2 regions of the Sinorhizobium terangae genome follow, and region 1 is predicted to be linked to the other one. Evidence: predicted binding sites of a transcription regulator. Region 1 holds the regulator's gene; the other holds the start of a gene.
The links. The regulator PhoB, encoded in region 1, activates phosphate uptake and scavenging genes when phosphate is short. The targets are predictions, from matches to a motif close to TGTCATNNANCTGTCAT.
Positions count from the first base shown of each region.

Region 2: a site for PhoB is predicted at 6,215-6,231, ahead of QA637_RS04435 (esterase-like activity of phytase family protein). Genes of this name have one in related genera too.

Region 1 covers NZ_CP121659.1:141,840-153,281, forward strand. The annotation lists gene pstC (phosphate ABC transporter permease subunit PstC) at 1-411, shown strand, start outside; gene pstA (phosphate ABC transporter permease PstA) at 408-1,730, shown strand; gene pstB (phosphate ABC transporter ATP-binding protein PstB) at 1,744-2,559, shown strand; gene phoU (phosphate signaling complex protein PhoU) at 2,704-3,417, shown strand; gene phoB (phosphate regulon transcriptional regulator PhoB) at 3,539-4,222, shown strand; gene QA637_RS00700 (GcrA family cell cycle regulator) at 4,300-4,818, opposite strand; gene QA637_RS00705 (aspartate aminotransferase family protein) at 5,236-6,435, shown strand; gene argF (ornithine carbamoyltransferase) at 6,469-7,386, shown strand; gene QA637_RS00715 (Hsp33 family molecular chaperone) at 7,654-8,649, shown strand; gene apaG (Co2+/Mg2+ efflux protein ApaG) at 8,725-9,117, opposite strand; gene QA637_RS00725 (CDP-alcohol phosphatidyltransferase family protein) at 9,228-9,842, shown strand; gene QA637_RS00730 (O-succinylhomoserine sulfhydrylase) at 9,894-11,078, opposite strand; SAM riboswitch at 11,122-11,200, opposite strand; gene QA637_RS00735 (2'-deoxycytidine 5'-triphosphate deaminase) at 11,275-11,442, shown strand, end outside.
Region 2 covers NZ_CP121659.1:932,410-943,851, forward strand. The annotation lists gene QA637_RS04410 (phospholipase D family protein) at 1-250, shown strand, start outside; gene clpP (ATP-dependent Clp endopeptidase proteolytic subunit ClpP) at 536-1,168, shown strand; gene clpX (ATP-dependent Clp protease ATP-binding subunit ClpX) at 1,459-2,736, shown strand; gene lon (endopeptidase La) at 3,109-5,529, shown strand; gene hupB (DNA-binding protein HupB) at 5,751-6,023, shown strand; gene QA637_RS04435 (esterase-like activity of phytase family protein) at 6,344-8,539, shown strand; gene QA637_RS04440 (MarR family winged helix-turn-helix transcriptional regulator) at 8,730-9,203, opposite strand; gene QA637_RS04445 (metallophosphoesterase family protein) at 9,431-10,708, shown strand; gene QA637_RS04450 (ATP-binding protein) at 10,708-11,442, shown strand, end outside.

The DNA of each region.
Region 1 (11,442 bases):
CCGTTCGTCTCCTCCTTGTCCGACGACATCATCACCCAGGTGCCGCGGGCGCTGCGCGATGGCTCTCTTGGCCTTGGTGCCACGCGTTCGGAGACGGTGAAGAAGGTCATCCTGCCGGCCGCACTGCCCGGCATCGTCGGCGCACTGTTGCTGACGGCCTCGCGAGCGGTCGGTGAAACGATGATCGTCGTGCTTGCCGCCGGCGTGGCAGCGCGCATGCAATTCAGCCCCTTCGAGCCGATGACGACGGTGACGGTCAAGATCGTCAATCAGTTGACGGGCGACCTGGAGTTCACGTCGCCGCAGACGCTGGTCGCCTTCGCGCTCGGCATCACGCTGTTCGTCATCACGCTCTGCCTCAACATCTACGCGCTCTACATCGTGCGCAAATACCGGGAACAGTACGAATGACCGAGCTTGCCACCTCCACGGTAAGGGTCTCCACCCGTCCCGCCGAAACACGCCGCGATATCGGTATCAAGCGCCGTTATGCGGCGGAGCGGCGCTTCCGCGCCTACGGCATCACCGCGATCACCCTTGGCCTCCTGTTTCTGGCGATCCTCATCTCGACAGTCGTCTCCAACGGTTACACCGCCTTCCTGCAGACGACGATCACGCTGCCGATCGAATTCTCCGAGAACGTGATCGATCCGAAGAACGAGCGCGCCACCGATCCCAAGGCGCTGATGACCGCAAACTATCCTCTGCTCGTACGCAATGCTCTCGTGAAGCAGCTCGGCCTCGACCCGACGAAGCGGCCGCTGCTCAAGCAGGCGACGGACATGATCTCGCCCAGCGCGCGCATGCAGCTGCGCAACATGGTCGTTGCTGATCCGTCGCTGATCGGCAAGACCGTGCCGGTCACGCTCCTTGCAGAGGCGAATATCGACTCCGCTTTCAAGGGGCAGATCGACCTGTCGGTGGATGAGGGCAGGCGCAAGGTCAAGGATCAGCAGGTCGCCTGGATGAACCAGCTTGCCGATGCCGGCGTGCTCAAGAAGAGCTTCAACACCGGTATCTTCACCTTTGGCGCGTCGAGCCGTCCGGAAGCGGCGGGTGTCGGCGTCGCGCTTGTCGGCTCGCTCTACATGATGCTGATCGTGCTGGTCCTGGCGCTGCCGATCGGTGTTGCCGCCTCGATCTATCTCGAGGAGTTCGCGCCGAAGAACCGCCTTACGGATCTGATCGAAGTCAACATCAACAATCTCGCCGCCGTGCCGTCGATCGTTTACGGCCTTCTCGGTCTTGCCGTATTCGTCAACTTCGCCGGCATGCCGCGTTCGGCGGCCCTCGTCGGCGGCTTCGTGCTGACGCTGATGACGCTGCCGACAATCATCATCGCCACCCGTGCGGCGTTGAAGGCGGTGCCGCCGTCGATCCGTTCCGCGGCACTGGGTCTCGGCGCATCGAGGATGCAGACGATCTTCCACCATGTGCTGCCGCTCGCCATGCCGGGCATTCTAACTGGTACGATCATCGGCCTTGCGCATGCGCTTGGCGAAACGGCGCCGCTGCTCCTGATCGGCATGGTGGCCTTCGTCGTCGACTATCCCGGTTCGCCGCTGGAGCCCTCCACGGCACTGCCGGTGCAGATCTACATGTGGGCAAATGAGCCGGAACGCGCTTTTGTGGAGCGGACCTCGGGAGCGATCATCATTCTCCTGATCTTCCTTGTGATCATGAACCTGGGCGCAATTCTCTTGCGGCGTCGCTTTGAGCGTCGCTGGTAGTGGGGTAAGGACTATGAACATGATGTCGGAAGCTGCAGTGGAAAAAGTTCTGGACCTGAAAATGAACACGGTACCCTACAAGATGATCGGCAAGGATGTGTCGGTCTATTACGGCGAGAAGCGCGCGCTCTTCGACGTCAATCTCAATATCCGTGAAAACACCGTGACAGCCTTGATCGGTCCGTCGGGCTGCGGCAAGTCGACGTTTCTGCGCACGCTGAACCGTATGAACGACACGATCGAGAACTGCCGCGTGACCGGCAAGATCACGCTCGACGAGGACGACATTTACGATCCGTCGATCGACGTCGTGGAACTGCGGGCCCGTGTCGGCATGGTGTTCCAGAAACCGAACCCGTTCCCGAAGTCGATCTACGAGAACGTCGTCTACGGTCCTCGTATTCATGGCCTCGCTCGCACCAAGGCTGAGTTCGACGAGATCGTCGAAACGAGCCTGCAAAGGGCCGGTCTTTTCAACGAGGTCAAGGATCGCCTGCACGAGCCGGGTACAGGCCTTTCCGGTGGCCAGCAGCAGCGTCTCTGTATTGCGCGCGCCGTTGCCGTCAGCCCCGAGGTGATCCTGATGGACGAGCCCTGTTCGGCACTCGATCCGATCGCTACCGCGAAGGTCGAGGAACTCATTCACGAACTTCGCGCGAACTTCACGATCGTCATCGTGACGCACTCGATGCAGCAGGCCGCGCGCGTCTCGCAGCGCACCGCCATGTTCCACCTCGGCAATCTCGTCGAGGAGAACGATACCGATAAGATGTTCACCAATCCGGATGACCAGCGCACGCAGGACTACATCATGGGTCGGTTTGGCTAAGCCAGGCGACCAGGGCAATTCCAGGAAGAGCGCGCAACGGTTCTCCTCTGGATTTGTGTAAGTTCAAGGAGTTAGGTCATTTCAGCGTTTCGACGGAGCATGAAATGATCTGGTCAACGGGTTTGCGAGTTCGAGGAACGAAACATGTCACCTACACACATCACGTCGGCGTTTGACGACGAGCTGAAATATCTGACGCGCCGCGTCTCGGAAATGGGAGGGCTTGCCGAGCAGATGGTGGCCGATTCCGTCCGGGCGCTCGTGAATTCCGACCTGGCGCTGGCGCAGAAGGTGATTTCCGACGACGCGATCCTTGACGATGCCGAGCGCCAGATCGGCGACAAGGCGATCGTCACCATCGCCAAGCGTCAGCCTATGGCCTCGGATCTCCGCGAGATCATGGGGTCGATCCGTATCGCCGCCGATCTGGAACGTGTCGGCGATCTAGGCAAGAACACCGCCAAGCGCGTGATCGCGGTCGCCGGATCCGGCATTCCGCGCAAGCTCGCCCGTGGCCTGGAGCACCTGGCGGAACTGGCCTTGGTTCAGCTCAAGGAGGTGCTCGACGTCTATGCCTCCCGCTCGCCGGAAAAGGCAAACAGCATCCGCGAGCGCGACGAGGAGATCGACGCGATCTACACGTCGCTTTTCCGCGAACTGCTCACCTATATGATGGAAGATCCGCGCAACATCACGCCGTGCACGCATCTTCTCTTCTGTGCCAAGAACATTGAGCGTATCGGCGACCACGCGACCAACATTGCCGAAACGATCTACTACATGGCAACGGGCGCCCAGCCGCAGGGCGAGCGGCCGAAGGACGACACGACGTCCACGCTAGGCTCTGTGACGGACTAGAGCGCCCGACAGCCGTATGCCCTAGTGCATGCGTTGATCTTATACCGGTCGCGGTTTTTCGCGGCCCATACTGTGCCGCGGTGGCATGATGGCACCCGCGCGTAGGAAGGAGCATGACCGAATGTTGCCGAAGATAGCCGTAGTCGAGGACGAGGAGGCGCTGAGCGTCCTCCTGCGCTACAATCTCGAGGCCGAAGGTTTCGACGTCGATACGATCTTGCGTGGAGACGAGGCCGAGATCCGCCTTCAGGAGCGCTTGCCCGATCTCCTGATCCTCGACTGGATGCTGCCCGGGGTTTCCGGCATCGAACTCTGCCGCCGGCTGCGGCAGAGGCCGGAAACGGAGCGCCTGCCGATCATCATGCTGACCGCGCGGGGCGAGGAAAGCGAACGCGTTCGCGGGCTTGCCACCGGCGCGGACGACTATGTCGTCAAACCGTTTTCGACGCCGGAACTGATGGCGAGAGTGAAGGCAATGCTCAGGCGGGCCAAGCCCGAGGTGCTTTCGACGCTGTTGCGCTGCGGCGACATCGAACTCGATCGCGAGACGCACCGTGTCCACAGGCGCAGCCGTGAAGTCCGGCTCGGACCGACGGAGTTCCGGCTCCTGGAGTTCCTGATGTCCTCGCCGGGGCGCGTCTTCTCCCGTTCGCAGCTTCTCGACGGCGTGTGGGGACATGACATCTATGTCGACGAGCGCACCGTGGACGTGCATGTCGGCCGCCTTCGCAAGGCGTTGAACTTCTCCAACATGCCCGATGTCATCCGCACCGTACGCGGCGCCGGCTATTCACTGGAAAGCTGAGGCCACCCGCCCGCTTCCACAGGCATCAAAAAAGGGGCGTCACCGCCCCTTTTTCAATTATGTTTGCTCGCGGTCGGTCAGCGCATGCGCCGGCGCTCGGCGGAAGGCTGATAGGCGAGCCGCGTGTGATAGCTGCAATAGGGCGACGATTCCGGCGAGTCGTTGCCGCAGAAATGGAACTCTTCCTTCAGCGGGTCGCCGATCGGCCACTTGCAGGTGCGCTCCGTGAGCTCCGTCAGGCCGAGGCGCCGCGACATCGGGATGACGACGTTCGGTGCGAGTTCGATGTCCTGGTCGGCGACGAGATCGACTTCGACCTCTTCCTTCAGCACGGTCGCGCCGGCGGTGCGGGTGACGGTGCGGGTGGCGACCCGCGCGGCATAGTTCGGTGCCCGGGGAGCGGACGTGGTGCGCTTCGGACGCGCGGCAGTGGTCGTGCCACCCGCCTTCGCGCGGCCCGGCAGGCTCAACCGGTGAACCTTGCCGATCACGGCGTTGCGGCTGACGCCACCCAGTTGCGCTGCGATCTGGCTGGCGCTCAGGCCCTCGGACCACAGCTTCTTCAGTTTCTCCACCCGCTCGTCAGTCCAGTTCATTTCTGCACTCCCCGTTCTCGGCGTTGGATGGCAGAATCCATCACCCAGCTCCGGAAAAAAGTCCGGAGCTGCAACGCGATAACTCTTTTGGTGACTAGGTCCGCCGCATGCGTCTAGTAATTGAATATTAACCTACTGGCAGGGTGACTCCGTGGCAAGAGTCGCGGGAATCGCGCCGAATCGATTTCGGAGTTTTCCCCAACTTGCTGGCTGGCCGTTGCATTTTTGCAAGCCCCTGCGGCACGTTTTTTCGCACGTCGGAATCCGGGCATTCAAGCGCGCTGCAAGCCTTGGTTTTGTTGACATTGCGGTGCGAAATGGGAATAGTGCCTGCGCCGCCGAAAGGCGGCATTTTTGATTTTTATTGGGCACGATCGCCCGATATCGATGCCAACAGGACGGAAGGAGAAGTTCGCCATGGCCGCAACAACGCCGCTCTACGACACCTATATGCGCGCGCCGTTGCGTTTCGAGCGAGGCGAAGGCGTGTGGCTCATTGCCGAGGACGGCTCGCGCTATCTCGATTTTGCCGCCGGCGTCGCCGTGAATGCGCTTGGCCATGCCCATCCGCACCTGGTCGAGGCGCTGAAGTCGCAGGCGGACAAGGTCTGGCATCTTTCCAACCTCTACGAAATTCCGGGCCAGGAAAGCCTGGCGCGCCGGCTGACGGCAGTGACATTCGCGGATCGCGTGTTCTTCACCAATTCGGGTGCAGAAGCGCTGGAATGCGCCATCAAGACCGCGCGCCGCTATCATTTCGCCAGGGGGAACCCGGAAAAATTCCATGTCATCACCTTCGAGGGCGCCTTCCATGGCCGCACGATCGCGACGATCGCGGCCGGTGGCCAACAGAAGTACATCGAGGGTTTCGGACCAAAGGCACCTGGCTTCTACCAGGTTCCCTTCGGCGACATCGCCGCGGTCAAGGATGCGATCAATGACGAGACGGCGGCGATCCTGATCGAGCCGATCCAGGGCGAGGGCGGCGTTCGCCCGGTGAGCAAGGAGTTCCTGCAGGAGTTGCGGGCGCTTTGCGACGAGTTCGGCCTGCTGTTGATCCTCGATGAGGTCCAGACCGGCATTGGCCGGACCGGCAAGCTTTTCGCCCATGAATGGGCCGGCATCCGGCCGGATATCATGGCGGTCGCCAAGGGCATCGGCGGCGGCTTTCCGCTGGGCGCATGCGTGGCGACTGAAGAAGCGGCAGCCGGCATGGTCACGGGCACGCATGGCTCGACCTATGGCGGCAATCCGCTGGCGATGGCGGTCGGAAACGCGGTGCTCGACGTCGTTCTTGCCGACGGGTTCCTCGAGCAGGTGCGCGATGTCGCTCTTGTCTTCCGGCAGGGCCTCGCGTCGCTCAAGGACCGTTTCCCGGATGTGATCGAGGAAATCCGCGGCGACGGGCTGTTGCTTGGCATCAAGGCAAAGGTGCCCTCGGCTGACCTGTTGAAAGCCATCCGCGCCGAGAAGCTGCTCGTAGTTCCCGCCGGCGAAAACGTGCTGCGCCTGCTGCCGCCGTTGATCACCACCGCCGCCGAGGCCCGGGAAGGGCTCGCAAGGATCGAGCGCGCCGCCGAGGCGGTCAAGAGCAACAGCGGCAACGCGGCGGCCTGAGCGGCCCGACTTTCAGGACAGGAATTCTGAGCAATGACAGGTACCAGACATTTTCTCGACATCTCGGCGATGGCGGCCGCCGACTTGAGGACGATCATTGACGACGCCCGCGTTCGCAAGACGGCGACGAAGGATGGCACCGCCGGACGTCCGCTTGCCGGCAAGATGCTCGCGATGATTTTCGAAAAGCCCTCCACCCGCACGCGCGTCTCCTTTGACGTAGGCATGCGCCAACTCGGTGGCGAGACGCTGTTTCTCTCCGGAACGGAAATGCAGCTCGGCCGGGCCGAGACGATCGGCGATACCGCCAAGGTACTTTCGCGCTATGTGGACGCGATCATGATCCGCACGACCGACCATCGGCGGCTGCTGGAGCTCGCCGAACACGCTACGGTGCCGGTCATCAACGGCCTGACCGACGATACGCATCCCTGCCAGATCATGGCCGACATCATGACCTTCGAGGAGCATCGAGGACCGGTCAAGGGCAAGACGATCGCCTGGACGGGCGACGGCAACAACGTCCTTCATTCGCTGATCGAAGGCTCCGCGCGCTTCGGATATCGCATGAACATGGCGGTGCCGCTCGGGTCCGAACCACAGGACAAATTCCTCAACTGGGCACGCAACAATGGCGGCGAGATCCTGCTTTGCCATGAGGCCGAGCAGGCCGTCACCGACGCCAATTGCGTCGTCACCGACACGTGGGTATCGATGAACCAGGAGCACCGTGCACGCGGGCACAATGTTTTCCAGCCGTATCAGGTCAACGGGGCCCTGATGAAGCATGCTGCGCCGGATGCATTGTTCATGCACTGCCTGCCGGCGCACCGCGGCGAAGAGGTGACGGATGAGGTCATTGATGGCCCGCAATCGGTCGTTTTCGACGAGGCGGAAAACCGGCTGCATGCGCAAAAATCGATCCTCGCCTGGTGCATGGGCGTCGTCTGACGAACAGCGCCGATCTTGGGAAACCGGGACGGCTATTGAATTTATCGGGCTGAAACACAATTTAGGGCGGCAAGCGGGCGGCTCCGGTTCTGCTACCGGACAGTGGCCGCCATCAGTCATCGTGCATTGCGGGCGCGTGTGCACCGTCGAAATGCACAACCTTCTGGACAAGTTCGTTCGCGACAGGATCAAATGAAATAACGGGCAGGCTGCGCCGGAGAAATCCATGTCTCCACGCCACTTCGCCCGTGATGCAAGGAGCAAGATATGACAGAAACAGCACGGGGGCTTGGCGAGTTCGATTTTGCCGGTGACGACCATGTCGTGCCTTTCCACGTCGAGGGGCTCGATGTGCGCGGACGCGCCGTGCAACTCGGACCGATGCTCGATGCCATCCTGGAGCGGCACAATTATCCGCTGCCGGTGGCTCGTCTGGTCGCTGAAACAGTGGTGCTGACGGTACTGCTTGGCACTTCGCTGAAGTTCGAGGGCAAGCTGATCGTTCAGACCCAGGGTGATGGTCCGGTCGATCTTGTCGTCGCCGATTTTTCCACCCCGGACCGAGTCCGCGCCTATGCTCGTTACAGCCAGGAAGCTCTGGCTGCAGCCGAGCAGGATGGACGCACAGAGCCTCATGAGCTCCTTGGCAAGGGTGTCCTTGCCTTCACCATTGACCAGGGCGCTCATATGCAGCGCTACCAGGGCATTGTCGAACTCGACGGTGCAACGCTTGAGGACATCGCTGGCGCCTATTTCCGTCAGTCGGAGCAGATTCCGACCAAGGTGCGCCTTGGTGTCGCCGAGCTTCTCGATCGCGACGAGGACGGAAAGCCGCGGCACCGCTGGCGCGCCGGCGGTATGGTTGCCCAGTTCCTGCCGGACGCACCTGAACGCATGCGCCAGCCGGACCTTCCGGGTGGCGATGGCGATGAGGGGGAGGCCATCCATCTCTTCGAGGAGGACGATCTCTGGTCCGAAGCCAAGGTGATGGTCGAAACGATCGATACCGACGAGCTGACCGACCCGACCGTCGGGACGGAAAGACTGCTCTATCGCCTGTTCCACGAGCGCGGGGTCCGCGTCTATCAGCCGCAAGCGGTCTTTGATCGCTGCAGCTGCTCGCGCGAGAAGATCCGAGGAGTATTGGCCGGGCTCGACCGCGACGATATCGAGAACAGCATCGAGGACGGCGTGATCAATGTGACGTGCGAGTTCTGCTCCACCACCTATCGCTTCGAGGCGAGCGAAGTGCGCTCCCAGTGAGGCGCGCCTCGACTGAGGTGCTAAAGCGTCCTTGGCGCGTCTGGTAAGACGCGCGCCGCTGTAGGAGCCGCACCCTCAGTTCAGGGTGCGGACAAGCCCGGGTGAATCGAGCGAGAAGGCGGGGATCGCCACGTTGAAGGTCTCCCCGTCTTCGGCCTCCATGCTGTAGTGGCCGAACATGACGCCCGAGGGGGTATCCAGCGGGCAACCGGAGGAATATTCGTAAGTGTCGCCGGGATTGAGCAGAGGCTGCTCGCCGATCACGCCGGGGCCACTCACTTCGTCCACCTGGCCGTTCTCGTCGGTAATGTGCCAGTAACGGGTCATCAGGCGAACGGTGATGTCTGAATGGTTTGATATCACGATGCGATAGCCCCAAACATAGCGGCTATCGTCCGGATCCGACTGTTCTTCCAGATAGTACGGTTCGACGGTGACCTCGATGTCGCGAGTCAGGGCACGATACATGTGCAACACCCTATGCCAAATCTATTTGGGTATTCTACTGCAATATGGTTTCGGCAAGAATAACAGCAAGATTGCACGAGGCCCATTCAAATTAGGCGGAGCCGAGATCCATGCTCGACGGTGCGGTGCGCAGGCAGCTTGATCCGCTCCTTGACCGGCTCGGCGCCGCTCTGGTCAAGCGCGGCGTAAAGGCCGACACCATCACGTTTTTCGGTCTCGGTCTCGGACTGGCGGCCGCCGGTCTCATAGCATACCGGTTCTATCTCGCCGGAGCCGTCATGATCCTGCTCAGCCGTCTGTGCGACGGTCTCGACGGAGCCGTCGCACGCGCCAGCCACGGCACGGATTTCGGCGGATTTCTCGATATCGTCCTCGACTTCGCCTTCTATGGCGCAATCCCGCTCGCCTTCATCGTCGCGGATCCAGCTGCGAACGCCCTTGCCGGCGCATTTCTGCTTTTCTCCTTTTATGTCAACGGATCGAGCTTTCTCGCCTATTCCATCATGGCCGAGAAGCGCGCGATGACGACCAGCGTGCGCGGAGCAAAGTCGCTCTATTTCACGACAGGGCTCGCCGAAGCGACCGAGACCATCGTTGTTTTTCTGGCCTTCTGCCTGTTTCCCGGGTGGTTCCCGCCTCTCGCGGCAGTATTCGCGGTCGTCTGCCTTTACACGGCCGTATCGCGGATCGTTCTTGCCCGCCTCAGCTTCTTCGATCCGCAATAAAAACCGCCCGTGCATGCACGGGCGGCATTAACAAAACGGGGCCTGCTATAGTTACGCCTTCACGCTTCTCAAGGCGCGGGCGAAATCCTCGATGAGATCCTCACTGTCCTCGATGCCGGCGGAGAAGCGCACGGTGCCGGAGGAAATGCCGAGTTCGGCGCGAGCTTCCTCCGTAAGGTTCTTGTGAGTTGTTGTCGCCGGATGGGTGATCAGGCTCTTGGAGTCGCCGAGATTGTTGGAGATCCGGATGATTTCCAATGCGTTCTGAAGCGCGAAGGCTGCCTCCTTGCCGCCCTTCAGTTCGAACGCCACCAGCGTCGAACCGCCGCTCATCTGCTTGGCGATGATATCCGCCTGCGGATGGTCCTTGCGGCCGGGATAGATGACACGGCCGACCTGCGGCTGCTCGGCCAGAAAGTCGGCGATCAGGCGGGCGCTTTCGGTCTGCTGCTTCACGCGCAAGGGAAGCGTCTCGACGCCCTTGAGCAATGTCCAGGCATTGAACGGCGACATCGCCGGGCCCGTATGGCGGAAATAATCGTGCAGGTTTTCGTCGATCCATTCCTTGCTGGAAAGCACGACGCCGCCAAGGCAGCGGCCTTGGCCGTCAATGTGCTTGGTGGCGGAGTAGACGACCACATGGGCGCCGAGCTCCAGCGGCTTCTGGAAGAGGGGAGTTGCAAAAACGTTGTCGACGACCAGCTTGGCGCCCACCTGATCGGCGAGTTTCGCGACGCCGGCGATGTCGATCACTTCGAGCGTCGGGTTGGTCGGGCTCTCCAAGAAGAAGACCTTGGTGTTCGGGCGCACCGCCTTCTCCCAGTTTGCGAGATCGCGGCCATCGACGAGCGTGCATTCGACGCCGTATTTGGGCGCGAGCGTTTCCACGACCCAGCGGCACGAGCCGAAAAGCGCGCGGGCGGCGACGATGTGATCGCCGGCCTTCACCTGGCAGAGGATCGCCGAGGCAACGGCGGCCATGCCGGAGGCGGTGGCGCGGGCGTCTTCGGCCCCTTCGAGCATGCACATGCGCTTTTCGAACATGTCGTTGGTCGGACTGCCGTAGCGCGCATAGATGAAGCCGTCGGTCTCGCCCTTGAAACGGGCTTCGGCCGCTTCGGATGTTTCGTAGACGAAACCCTGTGTCAGAAAGATCGCTTCGGAGGTCTCGCCGTACTGCGAACGGAGGGTTCCGCCGTGGACGAGTTGGGTTGCCGGGCGCCAGGTCTTGCTCATGCGACAATCACTTTCAAAACAAAAAAACCGGCCGCGAAACGGGCCGGTTTGACACCCGGCCTTTTTAGCTACTTGTTTAACGTGGCTGCAAGCCGACCGGCCAAATCACCACGGGATAAAGCTCCAATACTGCCTGGGCGTGCTTGCGTCAATTCCCGGAGTTTGGTTTTGTCTGGCAACTGGAATGAGGATCGGTATGGCTCGCGAGACAGGGATTTTGGCCGACCGCGCGATTGCGGCGCTGTTTGCCTCGGGGCGCTTGAAAAGCGAGAGGCCGCTGGATGAGGACCAGATCCAGCCGGCAAGCCTTGATCTGCGCCTCGGCGCCAAGGCGTTTCGCGTTCGGGCGAGCTTCATGCCCGGC
Region 2 (11,442 bases), 790 kb from region 1:
AGCGTCGCTGAATACGGAGATGGGAGTCGTATTTTCGGATGAAGCTTTGGCCAAAGAACTTCAATCGATATTCGATGACGAGACATTGCCCGAAATGAGTTATAGGCTGGCCTTGGAGAATGGCAGGCCGGTCTGGCGCGATCGCACGAGTGGAACGGAAAGATGGCTGCGGCGCGAGCCGGATGCTGGCGTTCTTCGGCGGTTGATCGCCGGCGCAATCCGCTTCTTGCCGCTGGAGTCCCAACTGTGAAACGCGGACGTTTCAGGCGCGATGGGGTTTACCGATCGTTTACCGATGCATCTGCAATGCCTGTGAGCAAAGCGGCGCACACGGGGCGGTCGCGCCGGAAAAATGTTCTACCGGCAAACGGGTGGGGAGCATTTAAGGCTTTGCGCAAGGATGGCCGCGACCAATAAGCCTATCGAATGTTCGCGACTTGAAGTGAAGGGCATTGACACTCTATGTAAGGACTGAGGCTAATCCGATGATTCCCGGCCCGCGAGGGATTGCGGTCCCGATTGATGAAGGTTCGATATGAGAAATCCAGTTGATACGGCCATGGCGCTGGTGCCGATGGTTGTTGAGCAGACCAACCGCGGCGAACGATCCTACGACATCTATTCGCGTCTGCTCAAGGAGCGGATCATCTTCCTGACGGGCCCGGTCGAAGATCAGATGGCGACGCTTGTCTGCGCCCAGCTGCTTTTCCTCGAGGCAGAAAATCCGAAGAAGGAAATCGCGCTCTACATCAATTCGCCGGGCGGCGTCGTGACGGCCGGCATGGCGATCTACGACACGATGCAGTTCATCAAGCCGGCTGTCTCGACGCTCTGCATCGGACAGGCGGCCTCCATGGGTTCGCTGCTGTTGGCGGCGGGTCACAAGGATATGCGTTTCGCGACGCCGAATTCACGCATCATGGTGCATCAGCCTTCGGGCGGCTTCCAGGGGCAGGCATCCGACATCGAGCGGCACGCAAGAGACATCCTGAAGATGAAACGCCGGCTGAACGAGGTCTATGTCAAGCACTGCGGACGGACCTATGAAGAGGTCGAACAGACGCTCGATCGCGACCATTTTATGAGTTCTGAGGAGGCTCTGGACTGGGGATTGATCGACAAGGTCATCACGTCTCGCGAGGCTGCCGAGGGCGCTGAACAGGCTTGATTTCAAGCTTTTGTGTCACGACCGATGTAATTGTGACACATTTGTAATTGCTAAGGGGCTTTATCGACAGGTTAAAGCCGTTAATATGAACCAAAGTGCCGTGTCTGAGTTTGGAAACACGGTGCTCGGGTTACGGCGGGAGAGTCGTTGCGGCCGAAATTCAGGCGATTTGCCTGGTACGGTGAGTACTCCCAAGAACCTTGCGATGGGTGGCAAGCTTTTGCGCAAGGCGAATTGAGTGGTCCGGGATATCTTTCCGAAGGTGTCCGGCGTGCTGGAAGGAAGTGGAAATGAGCAAGGTCAGCGGTAGCAACGGCGGTGACTCGAAAAATACCCTCTATTGTTCGTTTTGCGGCAAGAGCCAGCATGAGGTTCGCAAGCTGATCGCTGGGCCGACCGTGTTCATTTGTGATGAATGCGTCGAACTCTGCATGGACATCATCCGCGAAGAGAACAAGACCTCGATGGTCAAGTCGCGCGATGGCGTTCCCACCCCGCAGGAAATCATCAAGGTCCTCGACGAATACGTCATCGGCCAGCAGCAGGCCAAGCGCATCCTGTCGGTCGCCGTCCACAACCACTACAAGCGCCTCGCGCATGCCGCGAAGAGCAGCGACGTGGAACTGGCGAAATCGAACATCATGCTCGTCGGCCCGACCGGCTGCGGCAAGACCTACCTGGCGCAGACGCTCGCCCGGATCATCGACGTTCCCTTCACCATGGCCGACGCGACGACCCTGACGGAAGCGGGCTATGTCGGTGAGGACGTCGAGAACATCATTCTGAAGCTGCTGCAGGCTGCCGACTACAATGTCGAACGCGCCCAGCGCGGCATCGTCTATATCGACGAGGTCGACAAGATTTCGCGCAAGTCGGACAATCCATCGATAACCCGCGACGTCTCAGGCGAAGGCGTGCAGCAGGCCCTGCTGAAGATCATGGAAGGCACCGTGGCGTCGGTGCCGCCGCAGGGCGGCCGCAAGCATCCGCAGCAGGAGTTCCTGCAGGTGGACACGACGAACATCCTCTTCATCTGCGGCGGGGCGTTCGCCGGCCTCGACAAGATCATTTCGGCCCGCGGTGAAAAGACGTCGATCGGCTTCGGCGCCACCGTCCGCGCTCCGGAGGATCGCCGCGTTGGCGAGGTACTGCGCGAGCTTGAGCCGGAAGATCTCGTCAAGTTCGGCCTGATCCCTGAGTTCATCGGCCGTCTGCCGGTCCTGGCGACGCTCGAGGACCTTGATGAGGATGCACTGATCCAGATTCTTTCGGAGCCGAAGAATGCCTTGGTCAAGCAGTATCAGCGTCTGTTCGAAATGGAGGACGTCGAACTGACTTTCCACGAGGACGCTCTGCGCGAGATCGCTCGACGCGCCATCGTGCGCAAGACCGGTGCCCGCGGCCTGCGCTCGATCATGGAAAAGATCCTGCTCGACACGATGTTCGAACTGCCGACGCTCGAAGGCGTTCGCGAGGTCGTGATCTCGGACGAGGTGGTCAAGGGAACCGCGCGGCCGCTCTACATCTACTCGGAGCGGTCCGAGGAGAAGACCAACGTTTCGGCCTAGTTGCTCTCTTTCACGATTGTTTGAAAAGCCCGCCGCGCGCGGGCTTTTTCATTTCGTGCACATAGCTGTTGAGATGGGGTCGCAGCCCGTTCGATTTAATGAAACTGTGGTTGCTAAAGTGCAGTAACAACGCGATGATGCGACGATTCAGTGAAGGCCCGTTTGCTGCCTGTCGTTGATGTTTCGACGTCCTTTCGCAAGGCCCGCAACAGCGTCCGAGCGTAAGGACTGGGAACTGTCCATGAAAGGGAGACTGCGCCGTACCTTGAAAAGGCCGCTCTTGCACTCCACTTTCGTGAAGAAAAAATGACAGCCGGGAGTGCCATAGGGCTCCCGGGAACGGGCCCGAAAACGGGACGGAAAGGAAATGACATGACGAACAAAACGTCCTCGGCGACTGAAAGCGCGACTTATCCGGTTCTGCCGCTGCGCGACATCGTAGTCTTCCCGCACATGATCGTGCCGCTCTTCGTCGGGCGGGAGAAGTCGATCCGTGCGTTGGAAGAGGTCATGGGCACCGACAAGCAGATCATGCTTGCTACCCAGATCAACGCCACCGACGATGATCCGGAACCTTCCGCCATCTATCATGTCGGAACCATCGCCAATGTGCTGCAACTGCTGAAGCTTCCCGACGGAACGGTCAAGGTTCTCGTCGAAGGCCGCGCGCGTGCAGAGATTGATCGCTATACGCAGCGCGAGGAGTTCTACGAAGCGCAGGCCCATGTGCTCCACGAGCCGGAGGAAGATCCGGTCGAGATCGAAGCGCTGAGCCGGTCGGTGGTGTCCGAGTTCGAGAGCTACGTAAAGCTCAACAAGAAGATTTCTCCCGAGGTCGTCGGCGTCGCAAGTCAGATCGAAGACTATTCGAAGCTTGCCGACACGGTCGCATCGCACCTCTCCATCAAGATCGTCGAAAAACAGGAGATGCTGGAGACGACGAGCGTCAAGATGCGCCTCGAGAAGGCGCTCGGCTTCATGGAAGGCGAGATTTCGGTCCTGCAGGTCGAAAAGCGCATCCGTTCGCGCGTCAAGCGCCAGATGGAGAAGACCCAGCGCGAGTACTACCTCAACGAACAGATGAAGGCGATCCAGAAGGAGCTTGGCGACAGCGAGGACGGCCGCGACGAGATGGCCGAAATCGAAGAGCGCATTGCCAAGACCAAGCTCTCCAAGGAAGCGCGCGAGAAAGCTGATGCGGAACTGAAGAAGCTGCGCCAGATGAGCCCGATGTCGGCTGAAGCGACCGTCGTGCGCAATTATCTGGATTGGCTGCTCGGCATGCCGTGGGGCAGGAAGTCGAAGATCAAGACCGACCTCAACCACGCCGAGAAGGTGCTCGATGCCGACCACTTCGGCTTGGACAAGGTCAAGGAACGCATCGTCGAGTACCTGGCGGTACAGGCGCGCTCCGCGAAGATCAAAGGCCCGATCCTGTGCCTCGTCGGCCCGCCCGGCGTCGGTAAGACCTCGCTCGCCAAGTCGATCGCGAAGGCAACCGGCCGCGAATATATTCGCATGGCGCTCGGCGGCGTTCGCGACGAGGCTGAGATCCGCGGCCACCGCCGGACCTATATCGGTTCGATGCCGGGCAAGGTCGTCCAGTCAATGAAAAAGGCTAAGAAGTCCAACCCGCTCTTCCTGCTCGACGAGATCGACAAGATGGGCCAGGACTTCCGCGGCGACCCGTCTTCGGCGCTTCTCGAAGTGCTCGATCCGGAACAGAACTCGACTTTCATGGATCACTACCTGGAAGTCGAATATGACCTCTCGAATGTGATGTTCATCACCACCGCGAATACGCTGAATATTCCGGCGCCGCTGATGGACCGCATGGAGGTGATCCGGATTGCCGGTTACACCGAAGAGGAGAAGTTGGAAATCGCGAAGCGGCACCTGCTGCCGAAGGCGATACGCGACCACGCGTTGCAGCCGAAGGAATTTTCGGTGACCGACGATGCGCTGATGGCTGTCATCCAGACCTATACGCGTGAGGCCGGCGTCCGTAATTTCGAGCGCGAACTGATGAAGCTCGCCCGCAAGGCTGTGACCGAGATCCTCAAGGGCAAGTCCAAGAAGGTCGAAGTGACGGCGCAAAACATCGCCGACTATCTCGGTGTGCCGCGGTTCCGCCACGGCGAGGCCGAGCGCGACGATCAGGTCGGCGTGGTCACGGGCTTGGCCTGGACCGAGGTTGGCGGCGAATTGCTGACGATCGAAGGGGTCATGATGCCCGGCAAGGGCCGCATGACGGTGACCGGCAACCTGCGCGACGTGATGAAGGAATCGATTTCGGCGGCGGCTTCCTATGTCCGTTCGCGTGCGATCGATTTCGGCATCGAACCGCCGCTTTTCGACAAGCGTGACATCCACGTGCACTTGCCCGAGGGTGCGACGCCGAAGGACGGCCCGTCGGCGGGTGTTGCAATGGCAACCGCCATCGTCTCGGTGATGACCGGTATACCGATCTCCAAGGATGTCGCGATGACCGGCGAGATCACCTTGCGCGGTCGTGTGCTGCCGATCGGCGGCCTGAAGGAGAAGCTGTTGGCAGCTCTGCGCGGCGGCATCAAAAAGGTGCTGATCCCCGAGGAGAACGCCAAGGATCTCGCCGAGATCCCGGACAATGTGAAGAACAACCTCGAGATCATCCCGGTTTCGCGGATGGGCGAGGTGCTCGAACATGCCCTGACGCGTCGCCCAGAACCGATCGAATGGGACCCGGAGAAGCAGCCGTCGCCGGTCGCAGCTGTCGATTCGCAGGACGAAGCAGGCGCTTCGATAGCGCACTGATCAAGCCCCGGAAGGGGCGGGGGACTGTGTCCCGCTTGCGCCCCTCGCCAGAAAAACAAGAAAGACCGGCACTTTGCCGGTCTTTTTTGTTGTAAAAACTGTCCGCAAGCCTTGCATTCCAAGGGATTAGGCGCAATTGGGAATGGCAAGACGTGGGCGATGCGCAAGCCGCCCCGGCTTAACAAGACAGTCGTTTCGAACCAATTGAAAGGGGTGGAAACATGAACAAAAATGAGCTCGTGTCTGCCGTTGCTGAGAAGGCCGGACTTTCCAAGACCGATGCGTCTTCTGCAGTCGATGCAGTTTTCGAGACCATCCAGGCTGAACTGAAGAACGGTGGCGACATCCGCCTCGTCGGTTTCGGCAACTTCTCCGTGACCCGCCGCGAAGCCTCGAAGGGCCGCAACCCGTCCACGGGGGCGGAAGTTGACATCCCGGCCCGCAACGTGCCGAAGTTCACGGCCGGCAAGGGCCTCAAGGACGCTGTCAACTAATCTGGTGTTTGCGGGTTCCAGAGCCCGAGTAAACTTCTCATTGCACCCTGTCTTGCCGTTTCCCTTGTGAGAACATAGGCAGCAGAGAGGTTCATGTTTCATCTGCCGCGGCGCCGCTTTGATGGCGGAGGCAAGCAAGCAGATCAATTGGGGCCCGGTTCGTCCGGGCCTCTTTTCGTTGCTGCCCGCCGTGTCATTGAGCTGTTACACGACGGTTGCAAAAGCCTCCCATCCGGCGCGTAAAACGATCAGCGATTCCGGATGCCAACAGCGGCACAGCGCAGGGGCTATTTGCCATGTGTCGCGATACGGAGGGACACATGAAGACATTTTCAATCACCACAGCATTGGCGGCGGCGCTCGCCGCATCGACGGCAACAGCCGTGCACGCGGAACAGGTTTTCAACCGCGTCGCATCCTTTGCCGTCGCGGACAATCTGCCGGAAGGTGTGGATCGCAAAGCCCCGACCTCGGCCGAAATCATAACGGCAAGCGAAGACGGCAAGACGCTCATCTATTCCGACAGCCCCGGAAAGCGCATTGGCTTCATCGACATCACCGATGCCAGGGCACCGAAGGCGGGCGGCATCGTGTCTTTCGATGGCGAGCCGACTTCGGTTGCCGTCGCTGGCCCGAAGGCGCTGGTTGCCGTCAACACGCGCGAAAGCTTTACCAAGCCCTCCGGCCTCGTTGCTGTCGTCGACCTCGCGACGAAAAAGGTCGATGCGACCTGCGACCTCGGCGGCCAGCCGGACTCGATTGCGATCAACAAGGACAAGACGCTCGCCGCGATAGCGATCGAAAACGAGCGCGACGAGGAGGTGAACGACGGGCAGATTCCGCAGATGCCGGCCGGCGATCTGGTGATCCTCTCGTTGAAGGATGGTGTCGCCGATTGCTCAAGCATCAAGCACGTGGCGCTGACCGGTCTCGCCGAGATAGCCGGCGAAGACCCCGAGCCGGAATTCGTCGCCTTCAACGGCAAGGACGAAATTGCGCTGACGCTGCAGGAAAACAACCACATCGTCATCATCGACGGCAAAACCGCTGCCGTGAAGACACATTTCTCGGCCGGCACGGTCGATCTGAAGAACATCGACACGAAGCGCGACGGTGCCATCTCGTTCACCGGCGAGCAGACCGGCCGCAAGCGCGAGCCGGATGCGATGAAATGGCTCGACGATAGCCGCCTGGTCGTTGCCAACGAGGGCGACTACGATGGTGGGGCCCGCGGGTTCACGATCTTCGACACGACCGGCAAGGTTCTCTACGAGTCGGGCGCCAGATTCGAGCACGCGATCGCGGCAATCGGTCACTATCCCGAAAAACGTTCGTCGGCGAAGGGGGTCGAGCCGGAAGGCATGGAACAGGCGCAGTACGGCGAAGACAAGCTCTTCTTCCTGCTCTCCGAGCGGGCATCGATCGTCGGCGTCTACAAGGACACCGGCGCCGAGCCGGAACTGCTGCAACTCCTTCCGTCTGGAATTGGGCCCGAGGGCGCGGTTGCCATCCCGGGCCGCAACTTGTTTGCGACCGCGAACGAGACCGATCTTGTCGAGGACGGCGGCGCGCGGGCGCATGTCATGATCTATGAACGGGGCGATGGGAAGGCAGCCTATCCGCAGATACGCTCCGCGGAGAAGGATGGCATGCCGATCGGCTTCGGCGCACTTTCGGGTCTGGCACCTGTCGCGGACAAGCCGGGCTTCCTGCAGGCGGTCAACGATTCCGTCTTCTCTTCGCAGCCGACGATTTTCACGATCGATGCGACGCAGCAGCCGGCGCTGATCACCGAGGCGCTGCCGATCACCCGTAACGGCGCTCCCGCGCAGAAGCTCGACATCGAAGGCGTCGCCAATGACGGCGAAGGTGGCTTCTGGCTCGCCTCCGAAGGCGATGCGGACAAGCTCTACAGCCACGCGCTCTTCCACGTGAACAAGAAGGGCGAGATCAAGCAGGAGATCGCGATTCCGGCGGAGCTGCGCGCAAACGAGACCCGCTATGGCTTCGAGGGCATTGCGACGATCGGCAAAGGGGACGACCAGGTCCTTTGGATGGCAGTCCAGCGTGAATGGAAGGATGACGAGAAGGGCTTCGTCAAACTCGTCTCCTACAAGCCGGCAAGCAAGGAGTGGGGCGCCGTGCGTTATCCGCTCGACAAGTCGGAAGAAGGCTGGGTCGGCCTTTCCGAACTCGCCGTTCATGGCGACTATGCCTATGTCATCGAGCGCGACAACCAGATCGGGCAAGCGGCCAAGCTGAAAAAGCTCTACCGCGTCGCGCTTGCCGACCTGAAGCCGGCTGCACTCGGAGGCGAGCTGCCGGTCGTCAAGAAGGAAGAGGTGCGGGATCTCATTCCGGACCTCAAGGCGCTGAACGGCTACGTCGTCGACAAGGTCGAGGGCTTCACAGTCGACGCCGCTGGAAACGGCTATGTCGTCACGGACAACGATGGCGTCGACGACTCCTCCGGCGAAACCCTGTTCTTCTCCATCGGCGCCATCGACGCGATGTAAGCGCAGACGCTTACTGCATGTTTCCTTAAATCGCCGCCGATTTAAGGATAAAAACATGCAGCAAGTCAAAGTTCTAGAGCATCTTATCCGCTTTCGGTGCATCCACCCGAAAGCCGGATGCTCTAGAGAAACGGAAGGGGCCAGGACATGATGTCCCGGCCCCTTCTGATTCTACGGAGTCGTGTGCAGTCTAGCGCGCGACGGCGACCTCTGCCCCCTCGGCCTCTTCCTTGCGCCTGCGGATTTCGTCGGTCTTTTCCACCAGCTTGCTGACGATGTCGTAAAGCTGGTCGAGTTGCTCGTCGTCGAGCGCCGAGAAGATCTCCTCGATAAGCTGCTTGCGTGGATGTTCGGCTGCTTCGAGCACGACCCGGCCGGTTTCGGTGATCGAGACGATCTTTGCGCGGCGGTCCTCCGGATCAGGCTTCCTCATCACCAGGCGGTCGCGCTCCAGTCCGTCGATCGCCTCAGTGACGGTCCTTGGCGCGAAATTAAGCGCGCAGGCGATATCCGTGGATCGGCAAGGGCCGAGCTTGCTCAGAAAGAACAGGAACTTGCTTCGGGCAAGCGATACGCCTTCCTCCGTCATCGACTCGTTCACCAATCGATGAACGCGATGATAAAGTTCGAACAGCCTGTCGGAAACTTCGAATGTCTTCTTCATGACCTTTATAGTTATATCTTGAGGTGCCATGTCAAATGGCAGTAACACTATTGATAGTTACAATTGAGACATTTGTCGACAAAAACCTCTTAATTCTTAAGGCGTCCTTGTTCAGCAGAAAGAAACGGCCCCGTTTTCGAGGGGTGTTTGTGCGGTCAGCGTGATCACCTGTGGTCGACCGGCCGGGCGCCATTGACGGGCGAGGCAGCGTCGGGCCATGGTCGGCCATGCCCTTCCGCTTCGTCCACACCGCAGACCTCCACCTCGATTCGCCCTTGCGCAGCCTGGCTCTCAGAAATGGGGAGCTCGCCGATCTCGTGCGCGGAGCCACCCGTAGCGCACTGACAAGCATCGTCGATCTATGTATCGCCGAAAGCGTCGACGCTCTGTTGGTCGCGGGCGACCTCTATGACGGTAGCCAGACCTCCATGAACACCGCGCTGTTCCTCGCCGGTGAACTGCGTCGCCTGGACGAGGCCGGCATCCGGACGTTCGTTATTCGCGGCAACCATGACGCCCAGTCCCAGGTAACGCGCGAGCTGACGTTGCCGCCGTCGGTTCACGTCTTCCAGGGGCGAAGCAAGCCGATCATTGCCAAGACACTGGCAAGCGGCAGAACAGTCCATATTCACGGGGTGAGCTTCGCCAATCCGCATGCACCGGAAAGCCTGCTGCCGTCGTTTCATCCGCCGGTCGCCGACGCGATCAACATCGGCATGCTGCACACGAGCCTCTCCGGCTCGCCGGGACATGATCGCTACGCGCCCTGCAGCGTCGCCGACCTGCAACGGCACGGTTTCGACTATTGGGCGCTCGGCCATGTCCACCAGCGCCAGGTGCACAGCGAACTGCCTTTCATCGTCATGCCGGGCATGCCGCAGGGGCGCGACATCAACGAAGCGGGCGGCAAAGGCGTGACCGTCGTCACGATCGACGATGACGGCCGCGTGGAAATAGAAGAGCGGCCGATCGGTCTGGCCGTGTTCGAACGGCTGTCCGTGGATGTAACGGGCGCGGCGGAGTGGCGCGACGTGCTGGATCTGGGGACGCGTGCACTGACCCGCCTTCGACACGAGATATCGGCGGAGAATCTCATCCTGCGTCTATCGCTGACGGGCACCACCCCGCTTGCCTGGCGCCTGAGAAGGGATGCGGATCTCTTGAAAACCGAGCTCACGAACATTTCTGCCGGGTTGAGGGGATGCTGGGTTGAAAAAATCGACCTTCTCTGCCGGGAGCCGCGAGCGCAGGACGATCGGCCGTCCCGGGAGCCGGTGGAGGAACTTGCCTTCCTCGTCGAACATGAAGTCCTGCCGGCCTTCGGTTTTCGTGAACAACTAAAGGCTGTCGCTGAAGAACTCCTGCAGCATCTCCCGCCTGAGTTGCGGCAGACGGTGGCGTCCGATGAAGACGCGCTTGAAGAGCTGGTGATGAATGCCAGCCTCATGGGGAGTGCGGATGTGCTGGCGCATCTCCACGGCGCCGCCGCCAAGGGTGGCGGCTGATGCGGCTTCAGCAACTCGATCTTGTACGCTACGGAAAATTCACCGCGCGCAGCCTCGATTTCGGCGATGCCAAACCCGGGCAACCGGACTTTCATCTGGTTTACGGTCCGAACGAGGCCGGCAAGTCGACCCTGTTTTCCGGTTTCCTCGATCTGCTTTTCGGGATCGAGCGACTCAGCCCCTATGGTTTTCTGCACCCCTATCAGACAATGCGCGTCGGTGGCGTCGTGGAAACCGGCGGCCGGCGGCATCACGCCTATCGCATCAAGCGCAACGCAAACAGCCTGGTCGGCCCTGACGAGCAGCCGGTGCCGGACAATCTCTTTTCGGCCGCCCTCGGGTCTATCGACCGCGCAACCTACCGCATGATGTTTTCGCTGGACGATGACAGCATCGAAGAGGGCGGCGAAAGCATCCTCAAGAGCGAGGGCGAGCTTGGTTCGCTGCTGTTTTCCGCGAGTTCCGGCCTGCCGGACAGCAGTGCCGTATTGGCGACGTTGCGGGCCGAGGCAGATGCCTTCTACAAGCCGCAAGGGCGCAAGCACGAACTTGCCGAACTGAGGGCGGCACTGGACGCGCTGAAGGCAGAGCGTAGCGCGATCGATATCAACGCTCGCGAATACGCGTCGCTTCGCAAGGCGCTGGCAGGTGCCCGTGAGCGCCATGACAGCGCGTCGGCGCACCGCGCGGAACTCCGCGTTGGGCGGGACCGGACACGCGCGCAGCTCGACTGC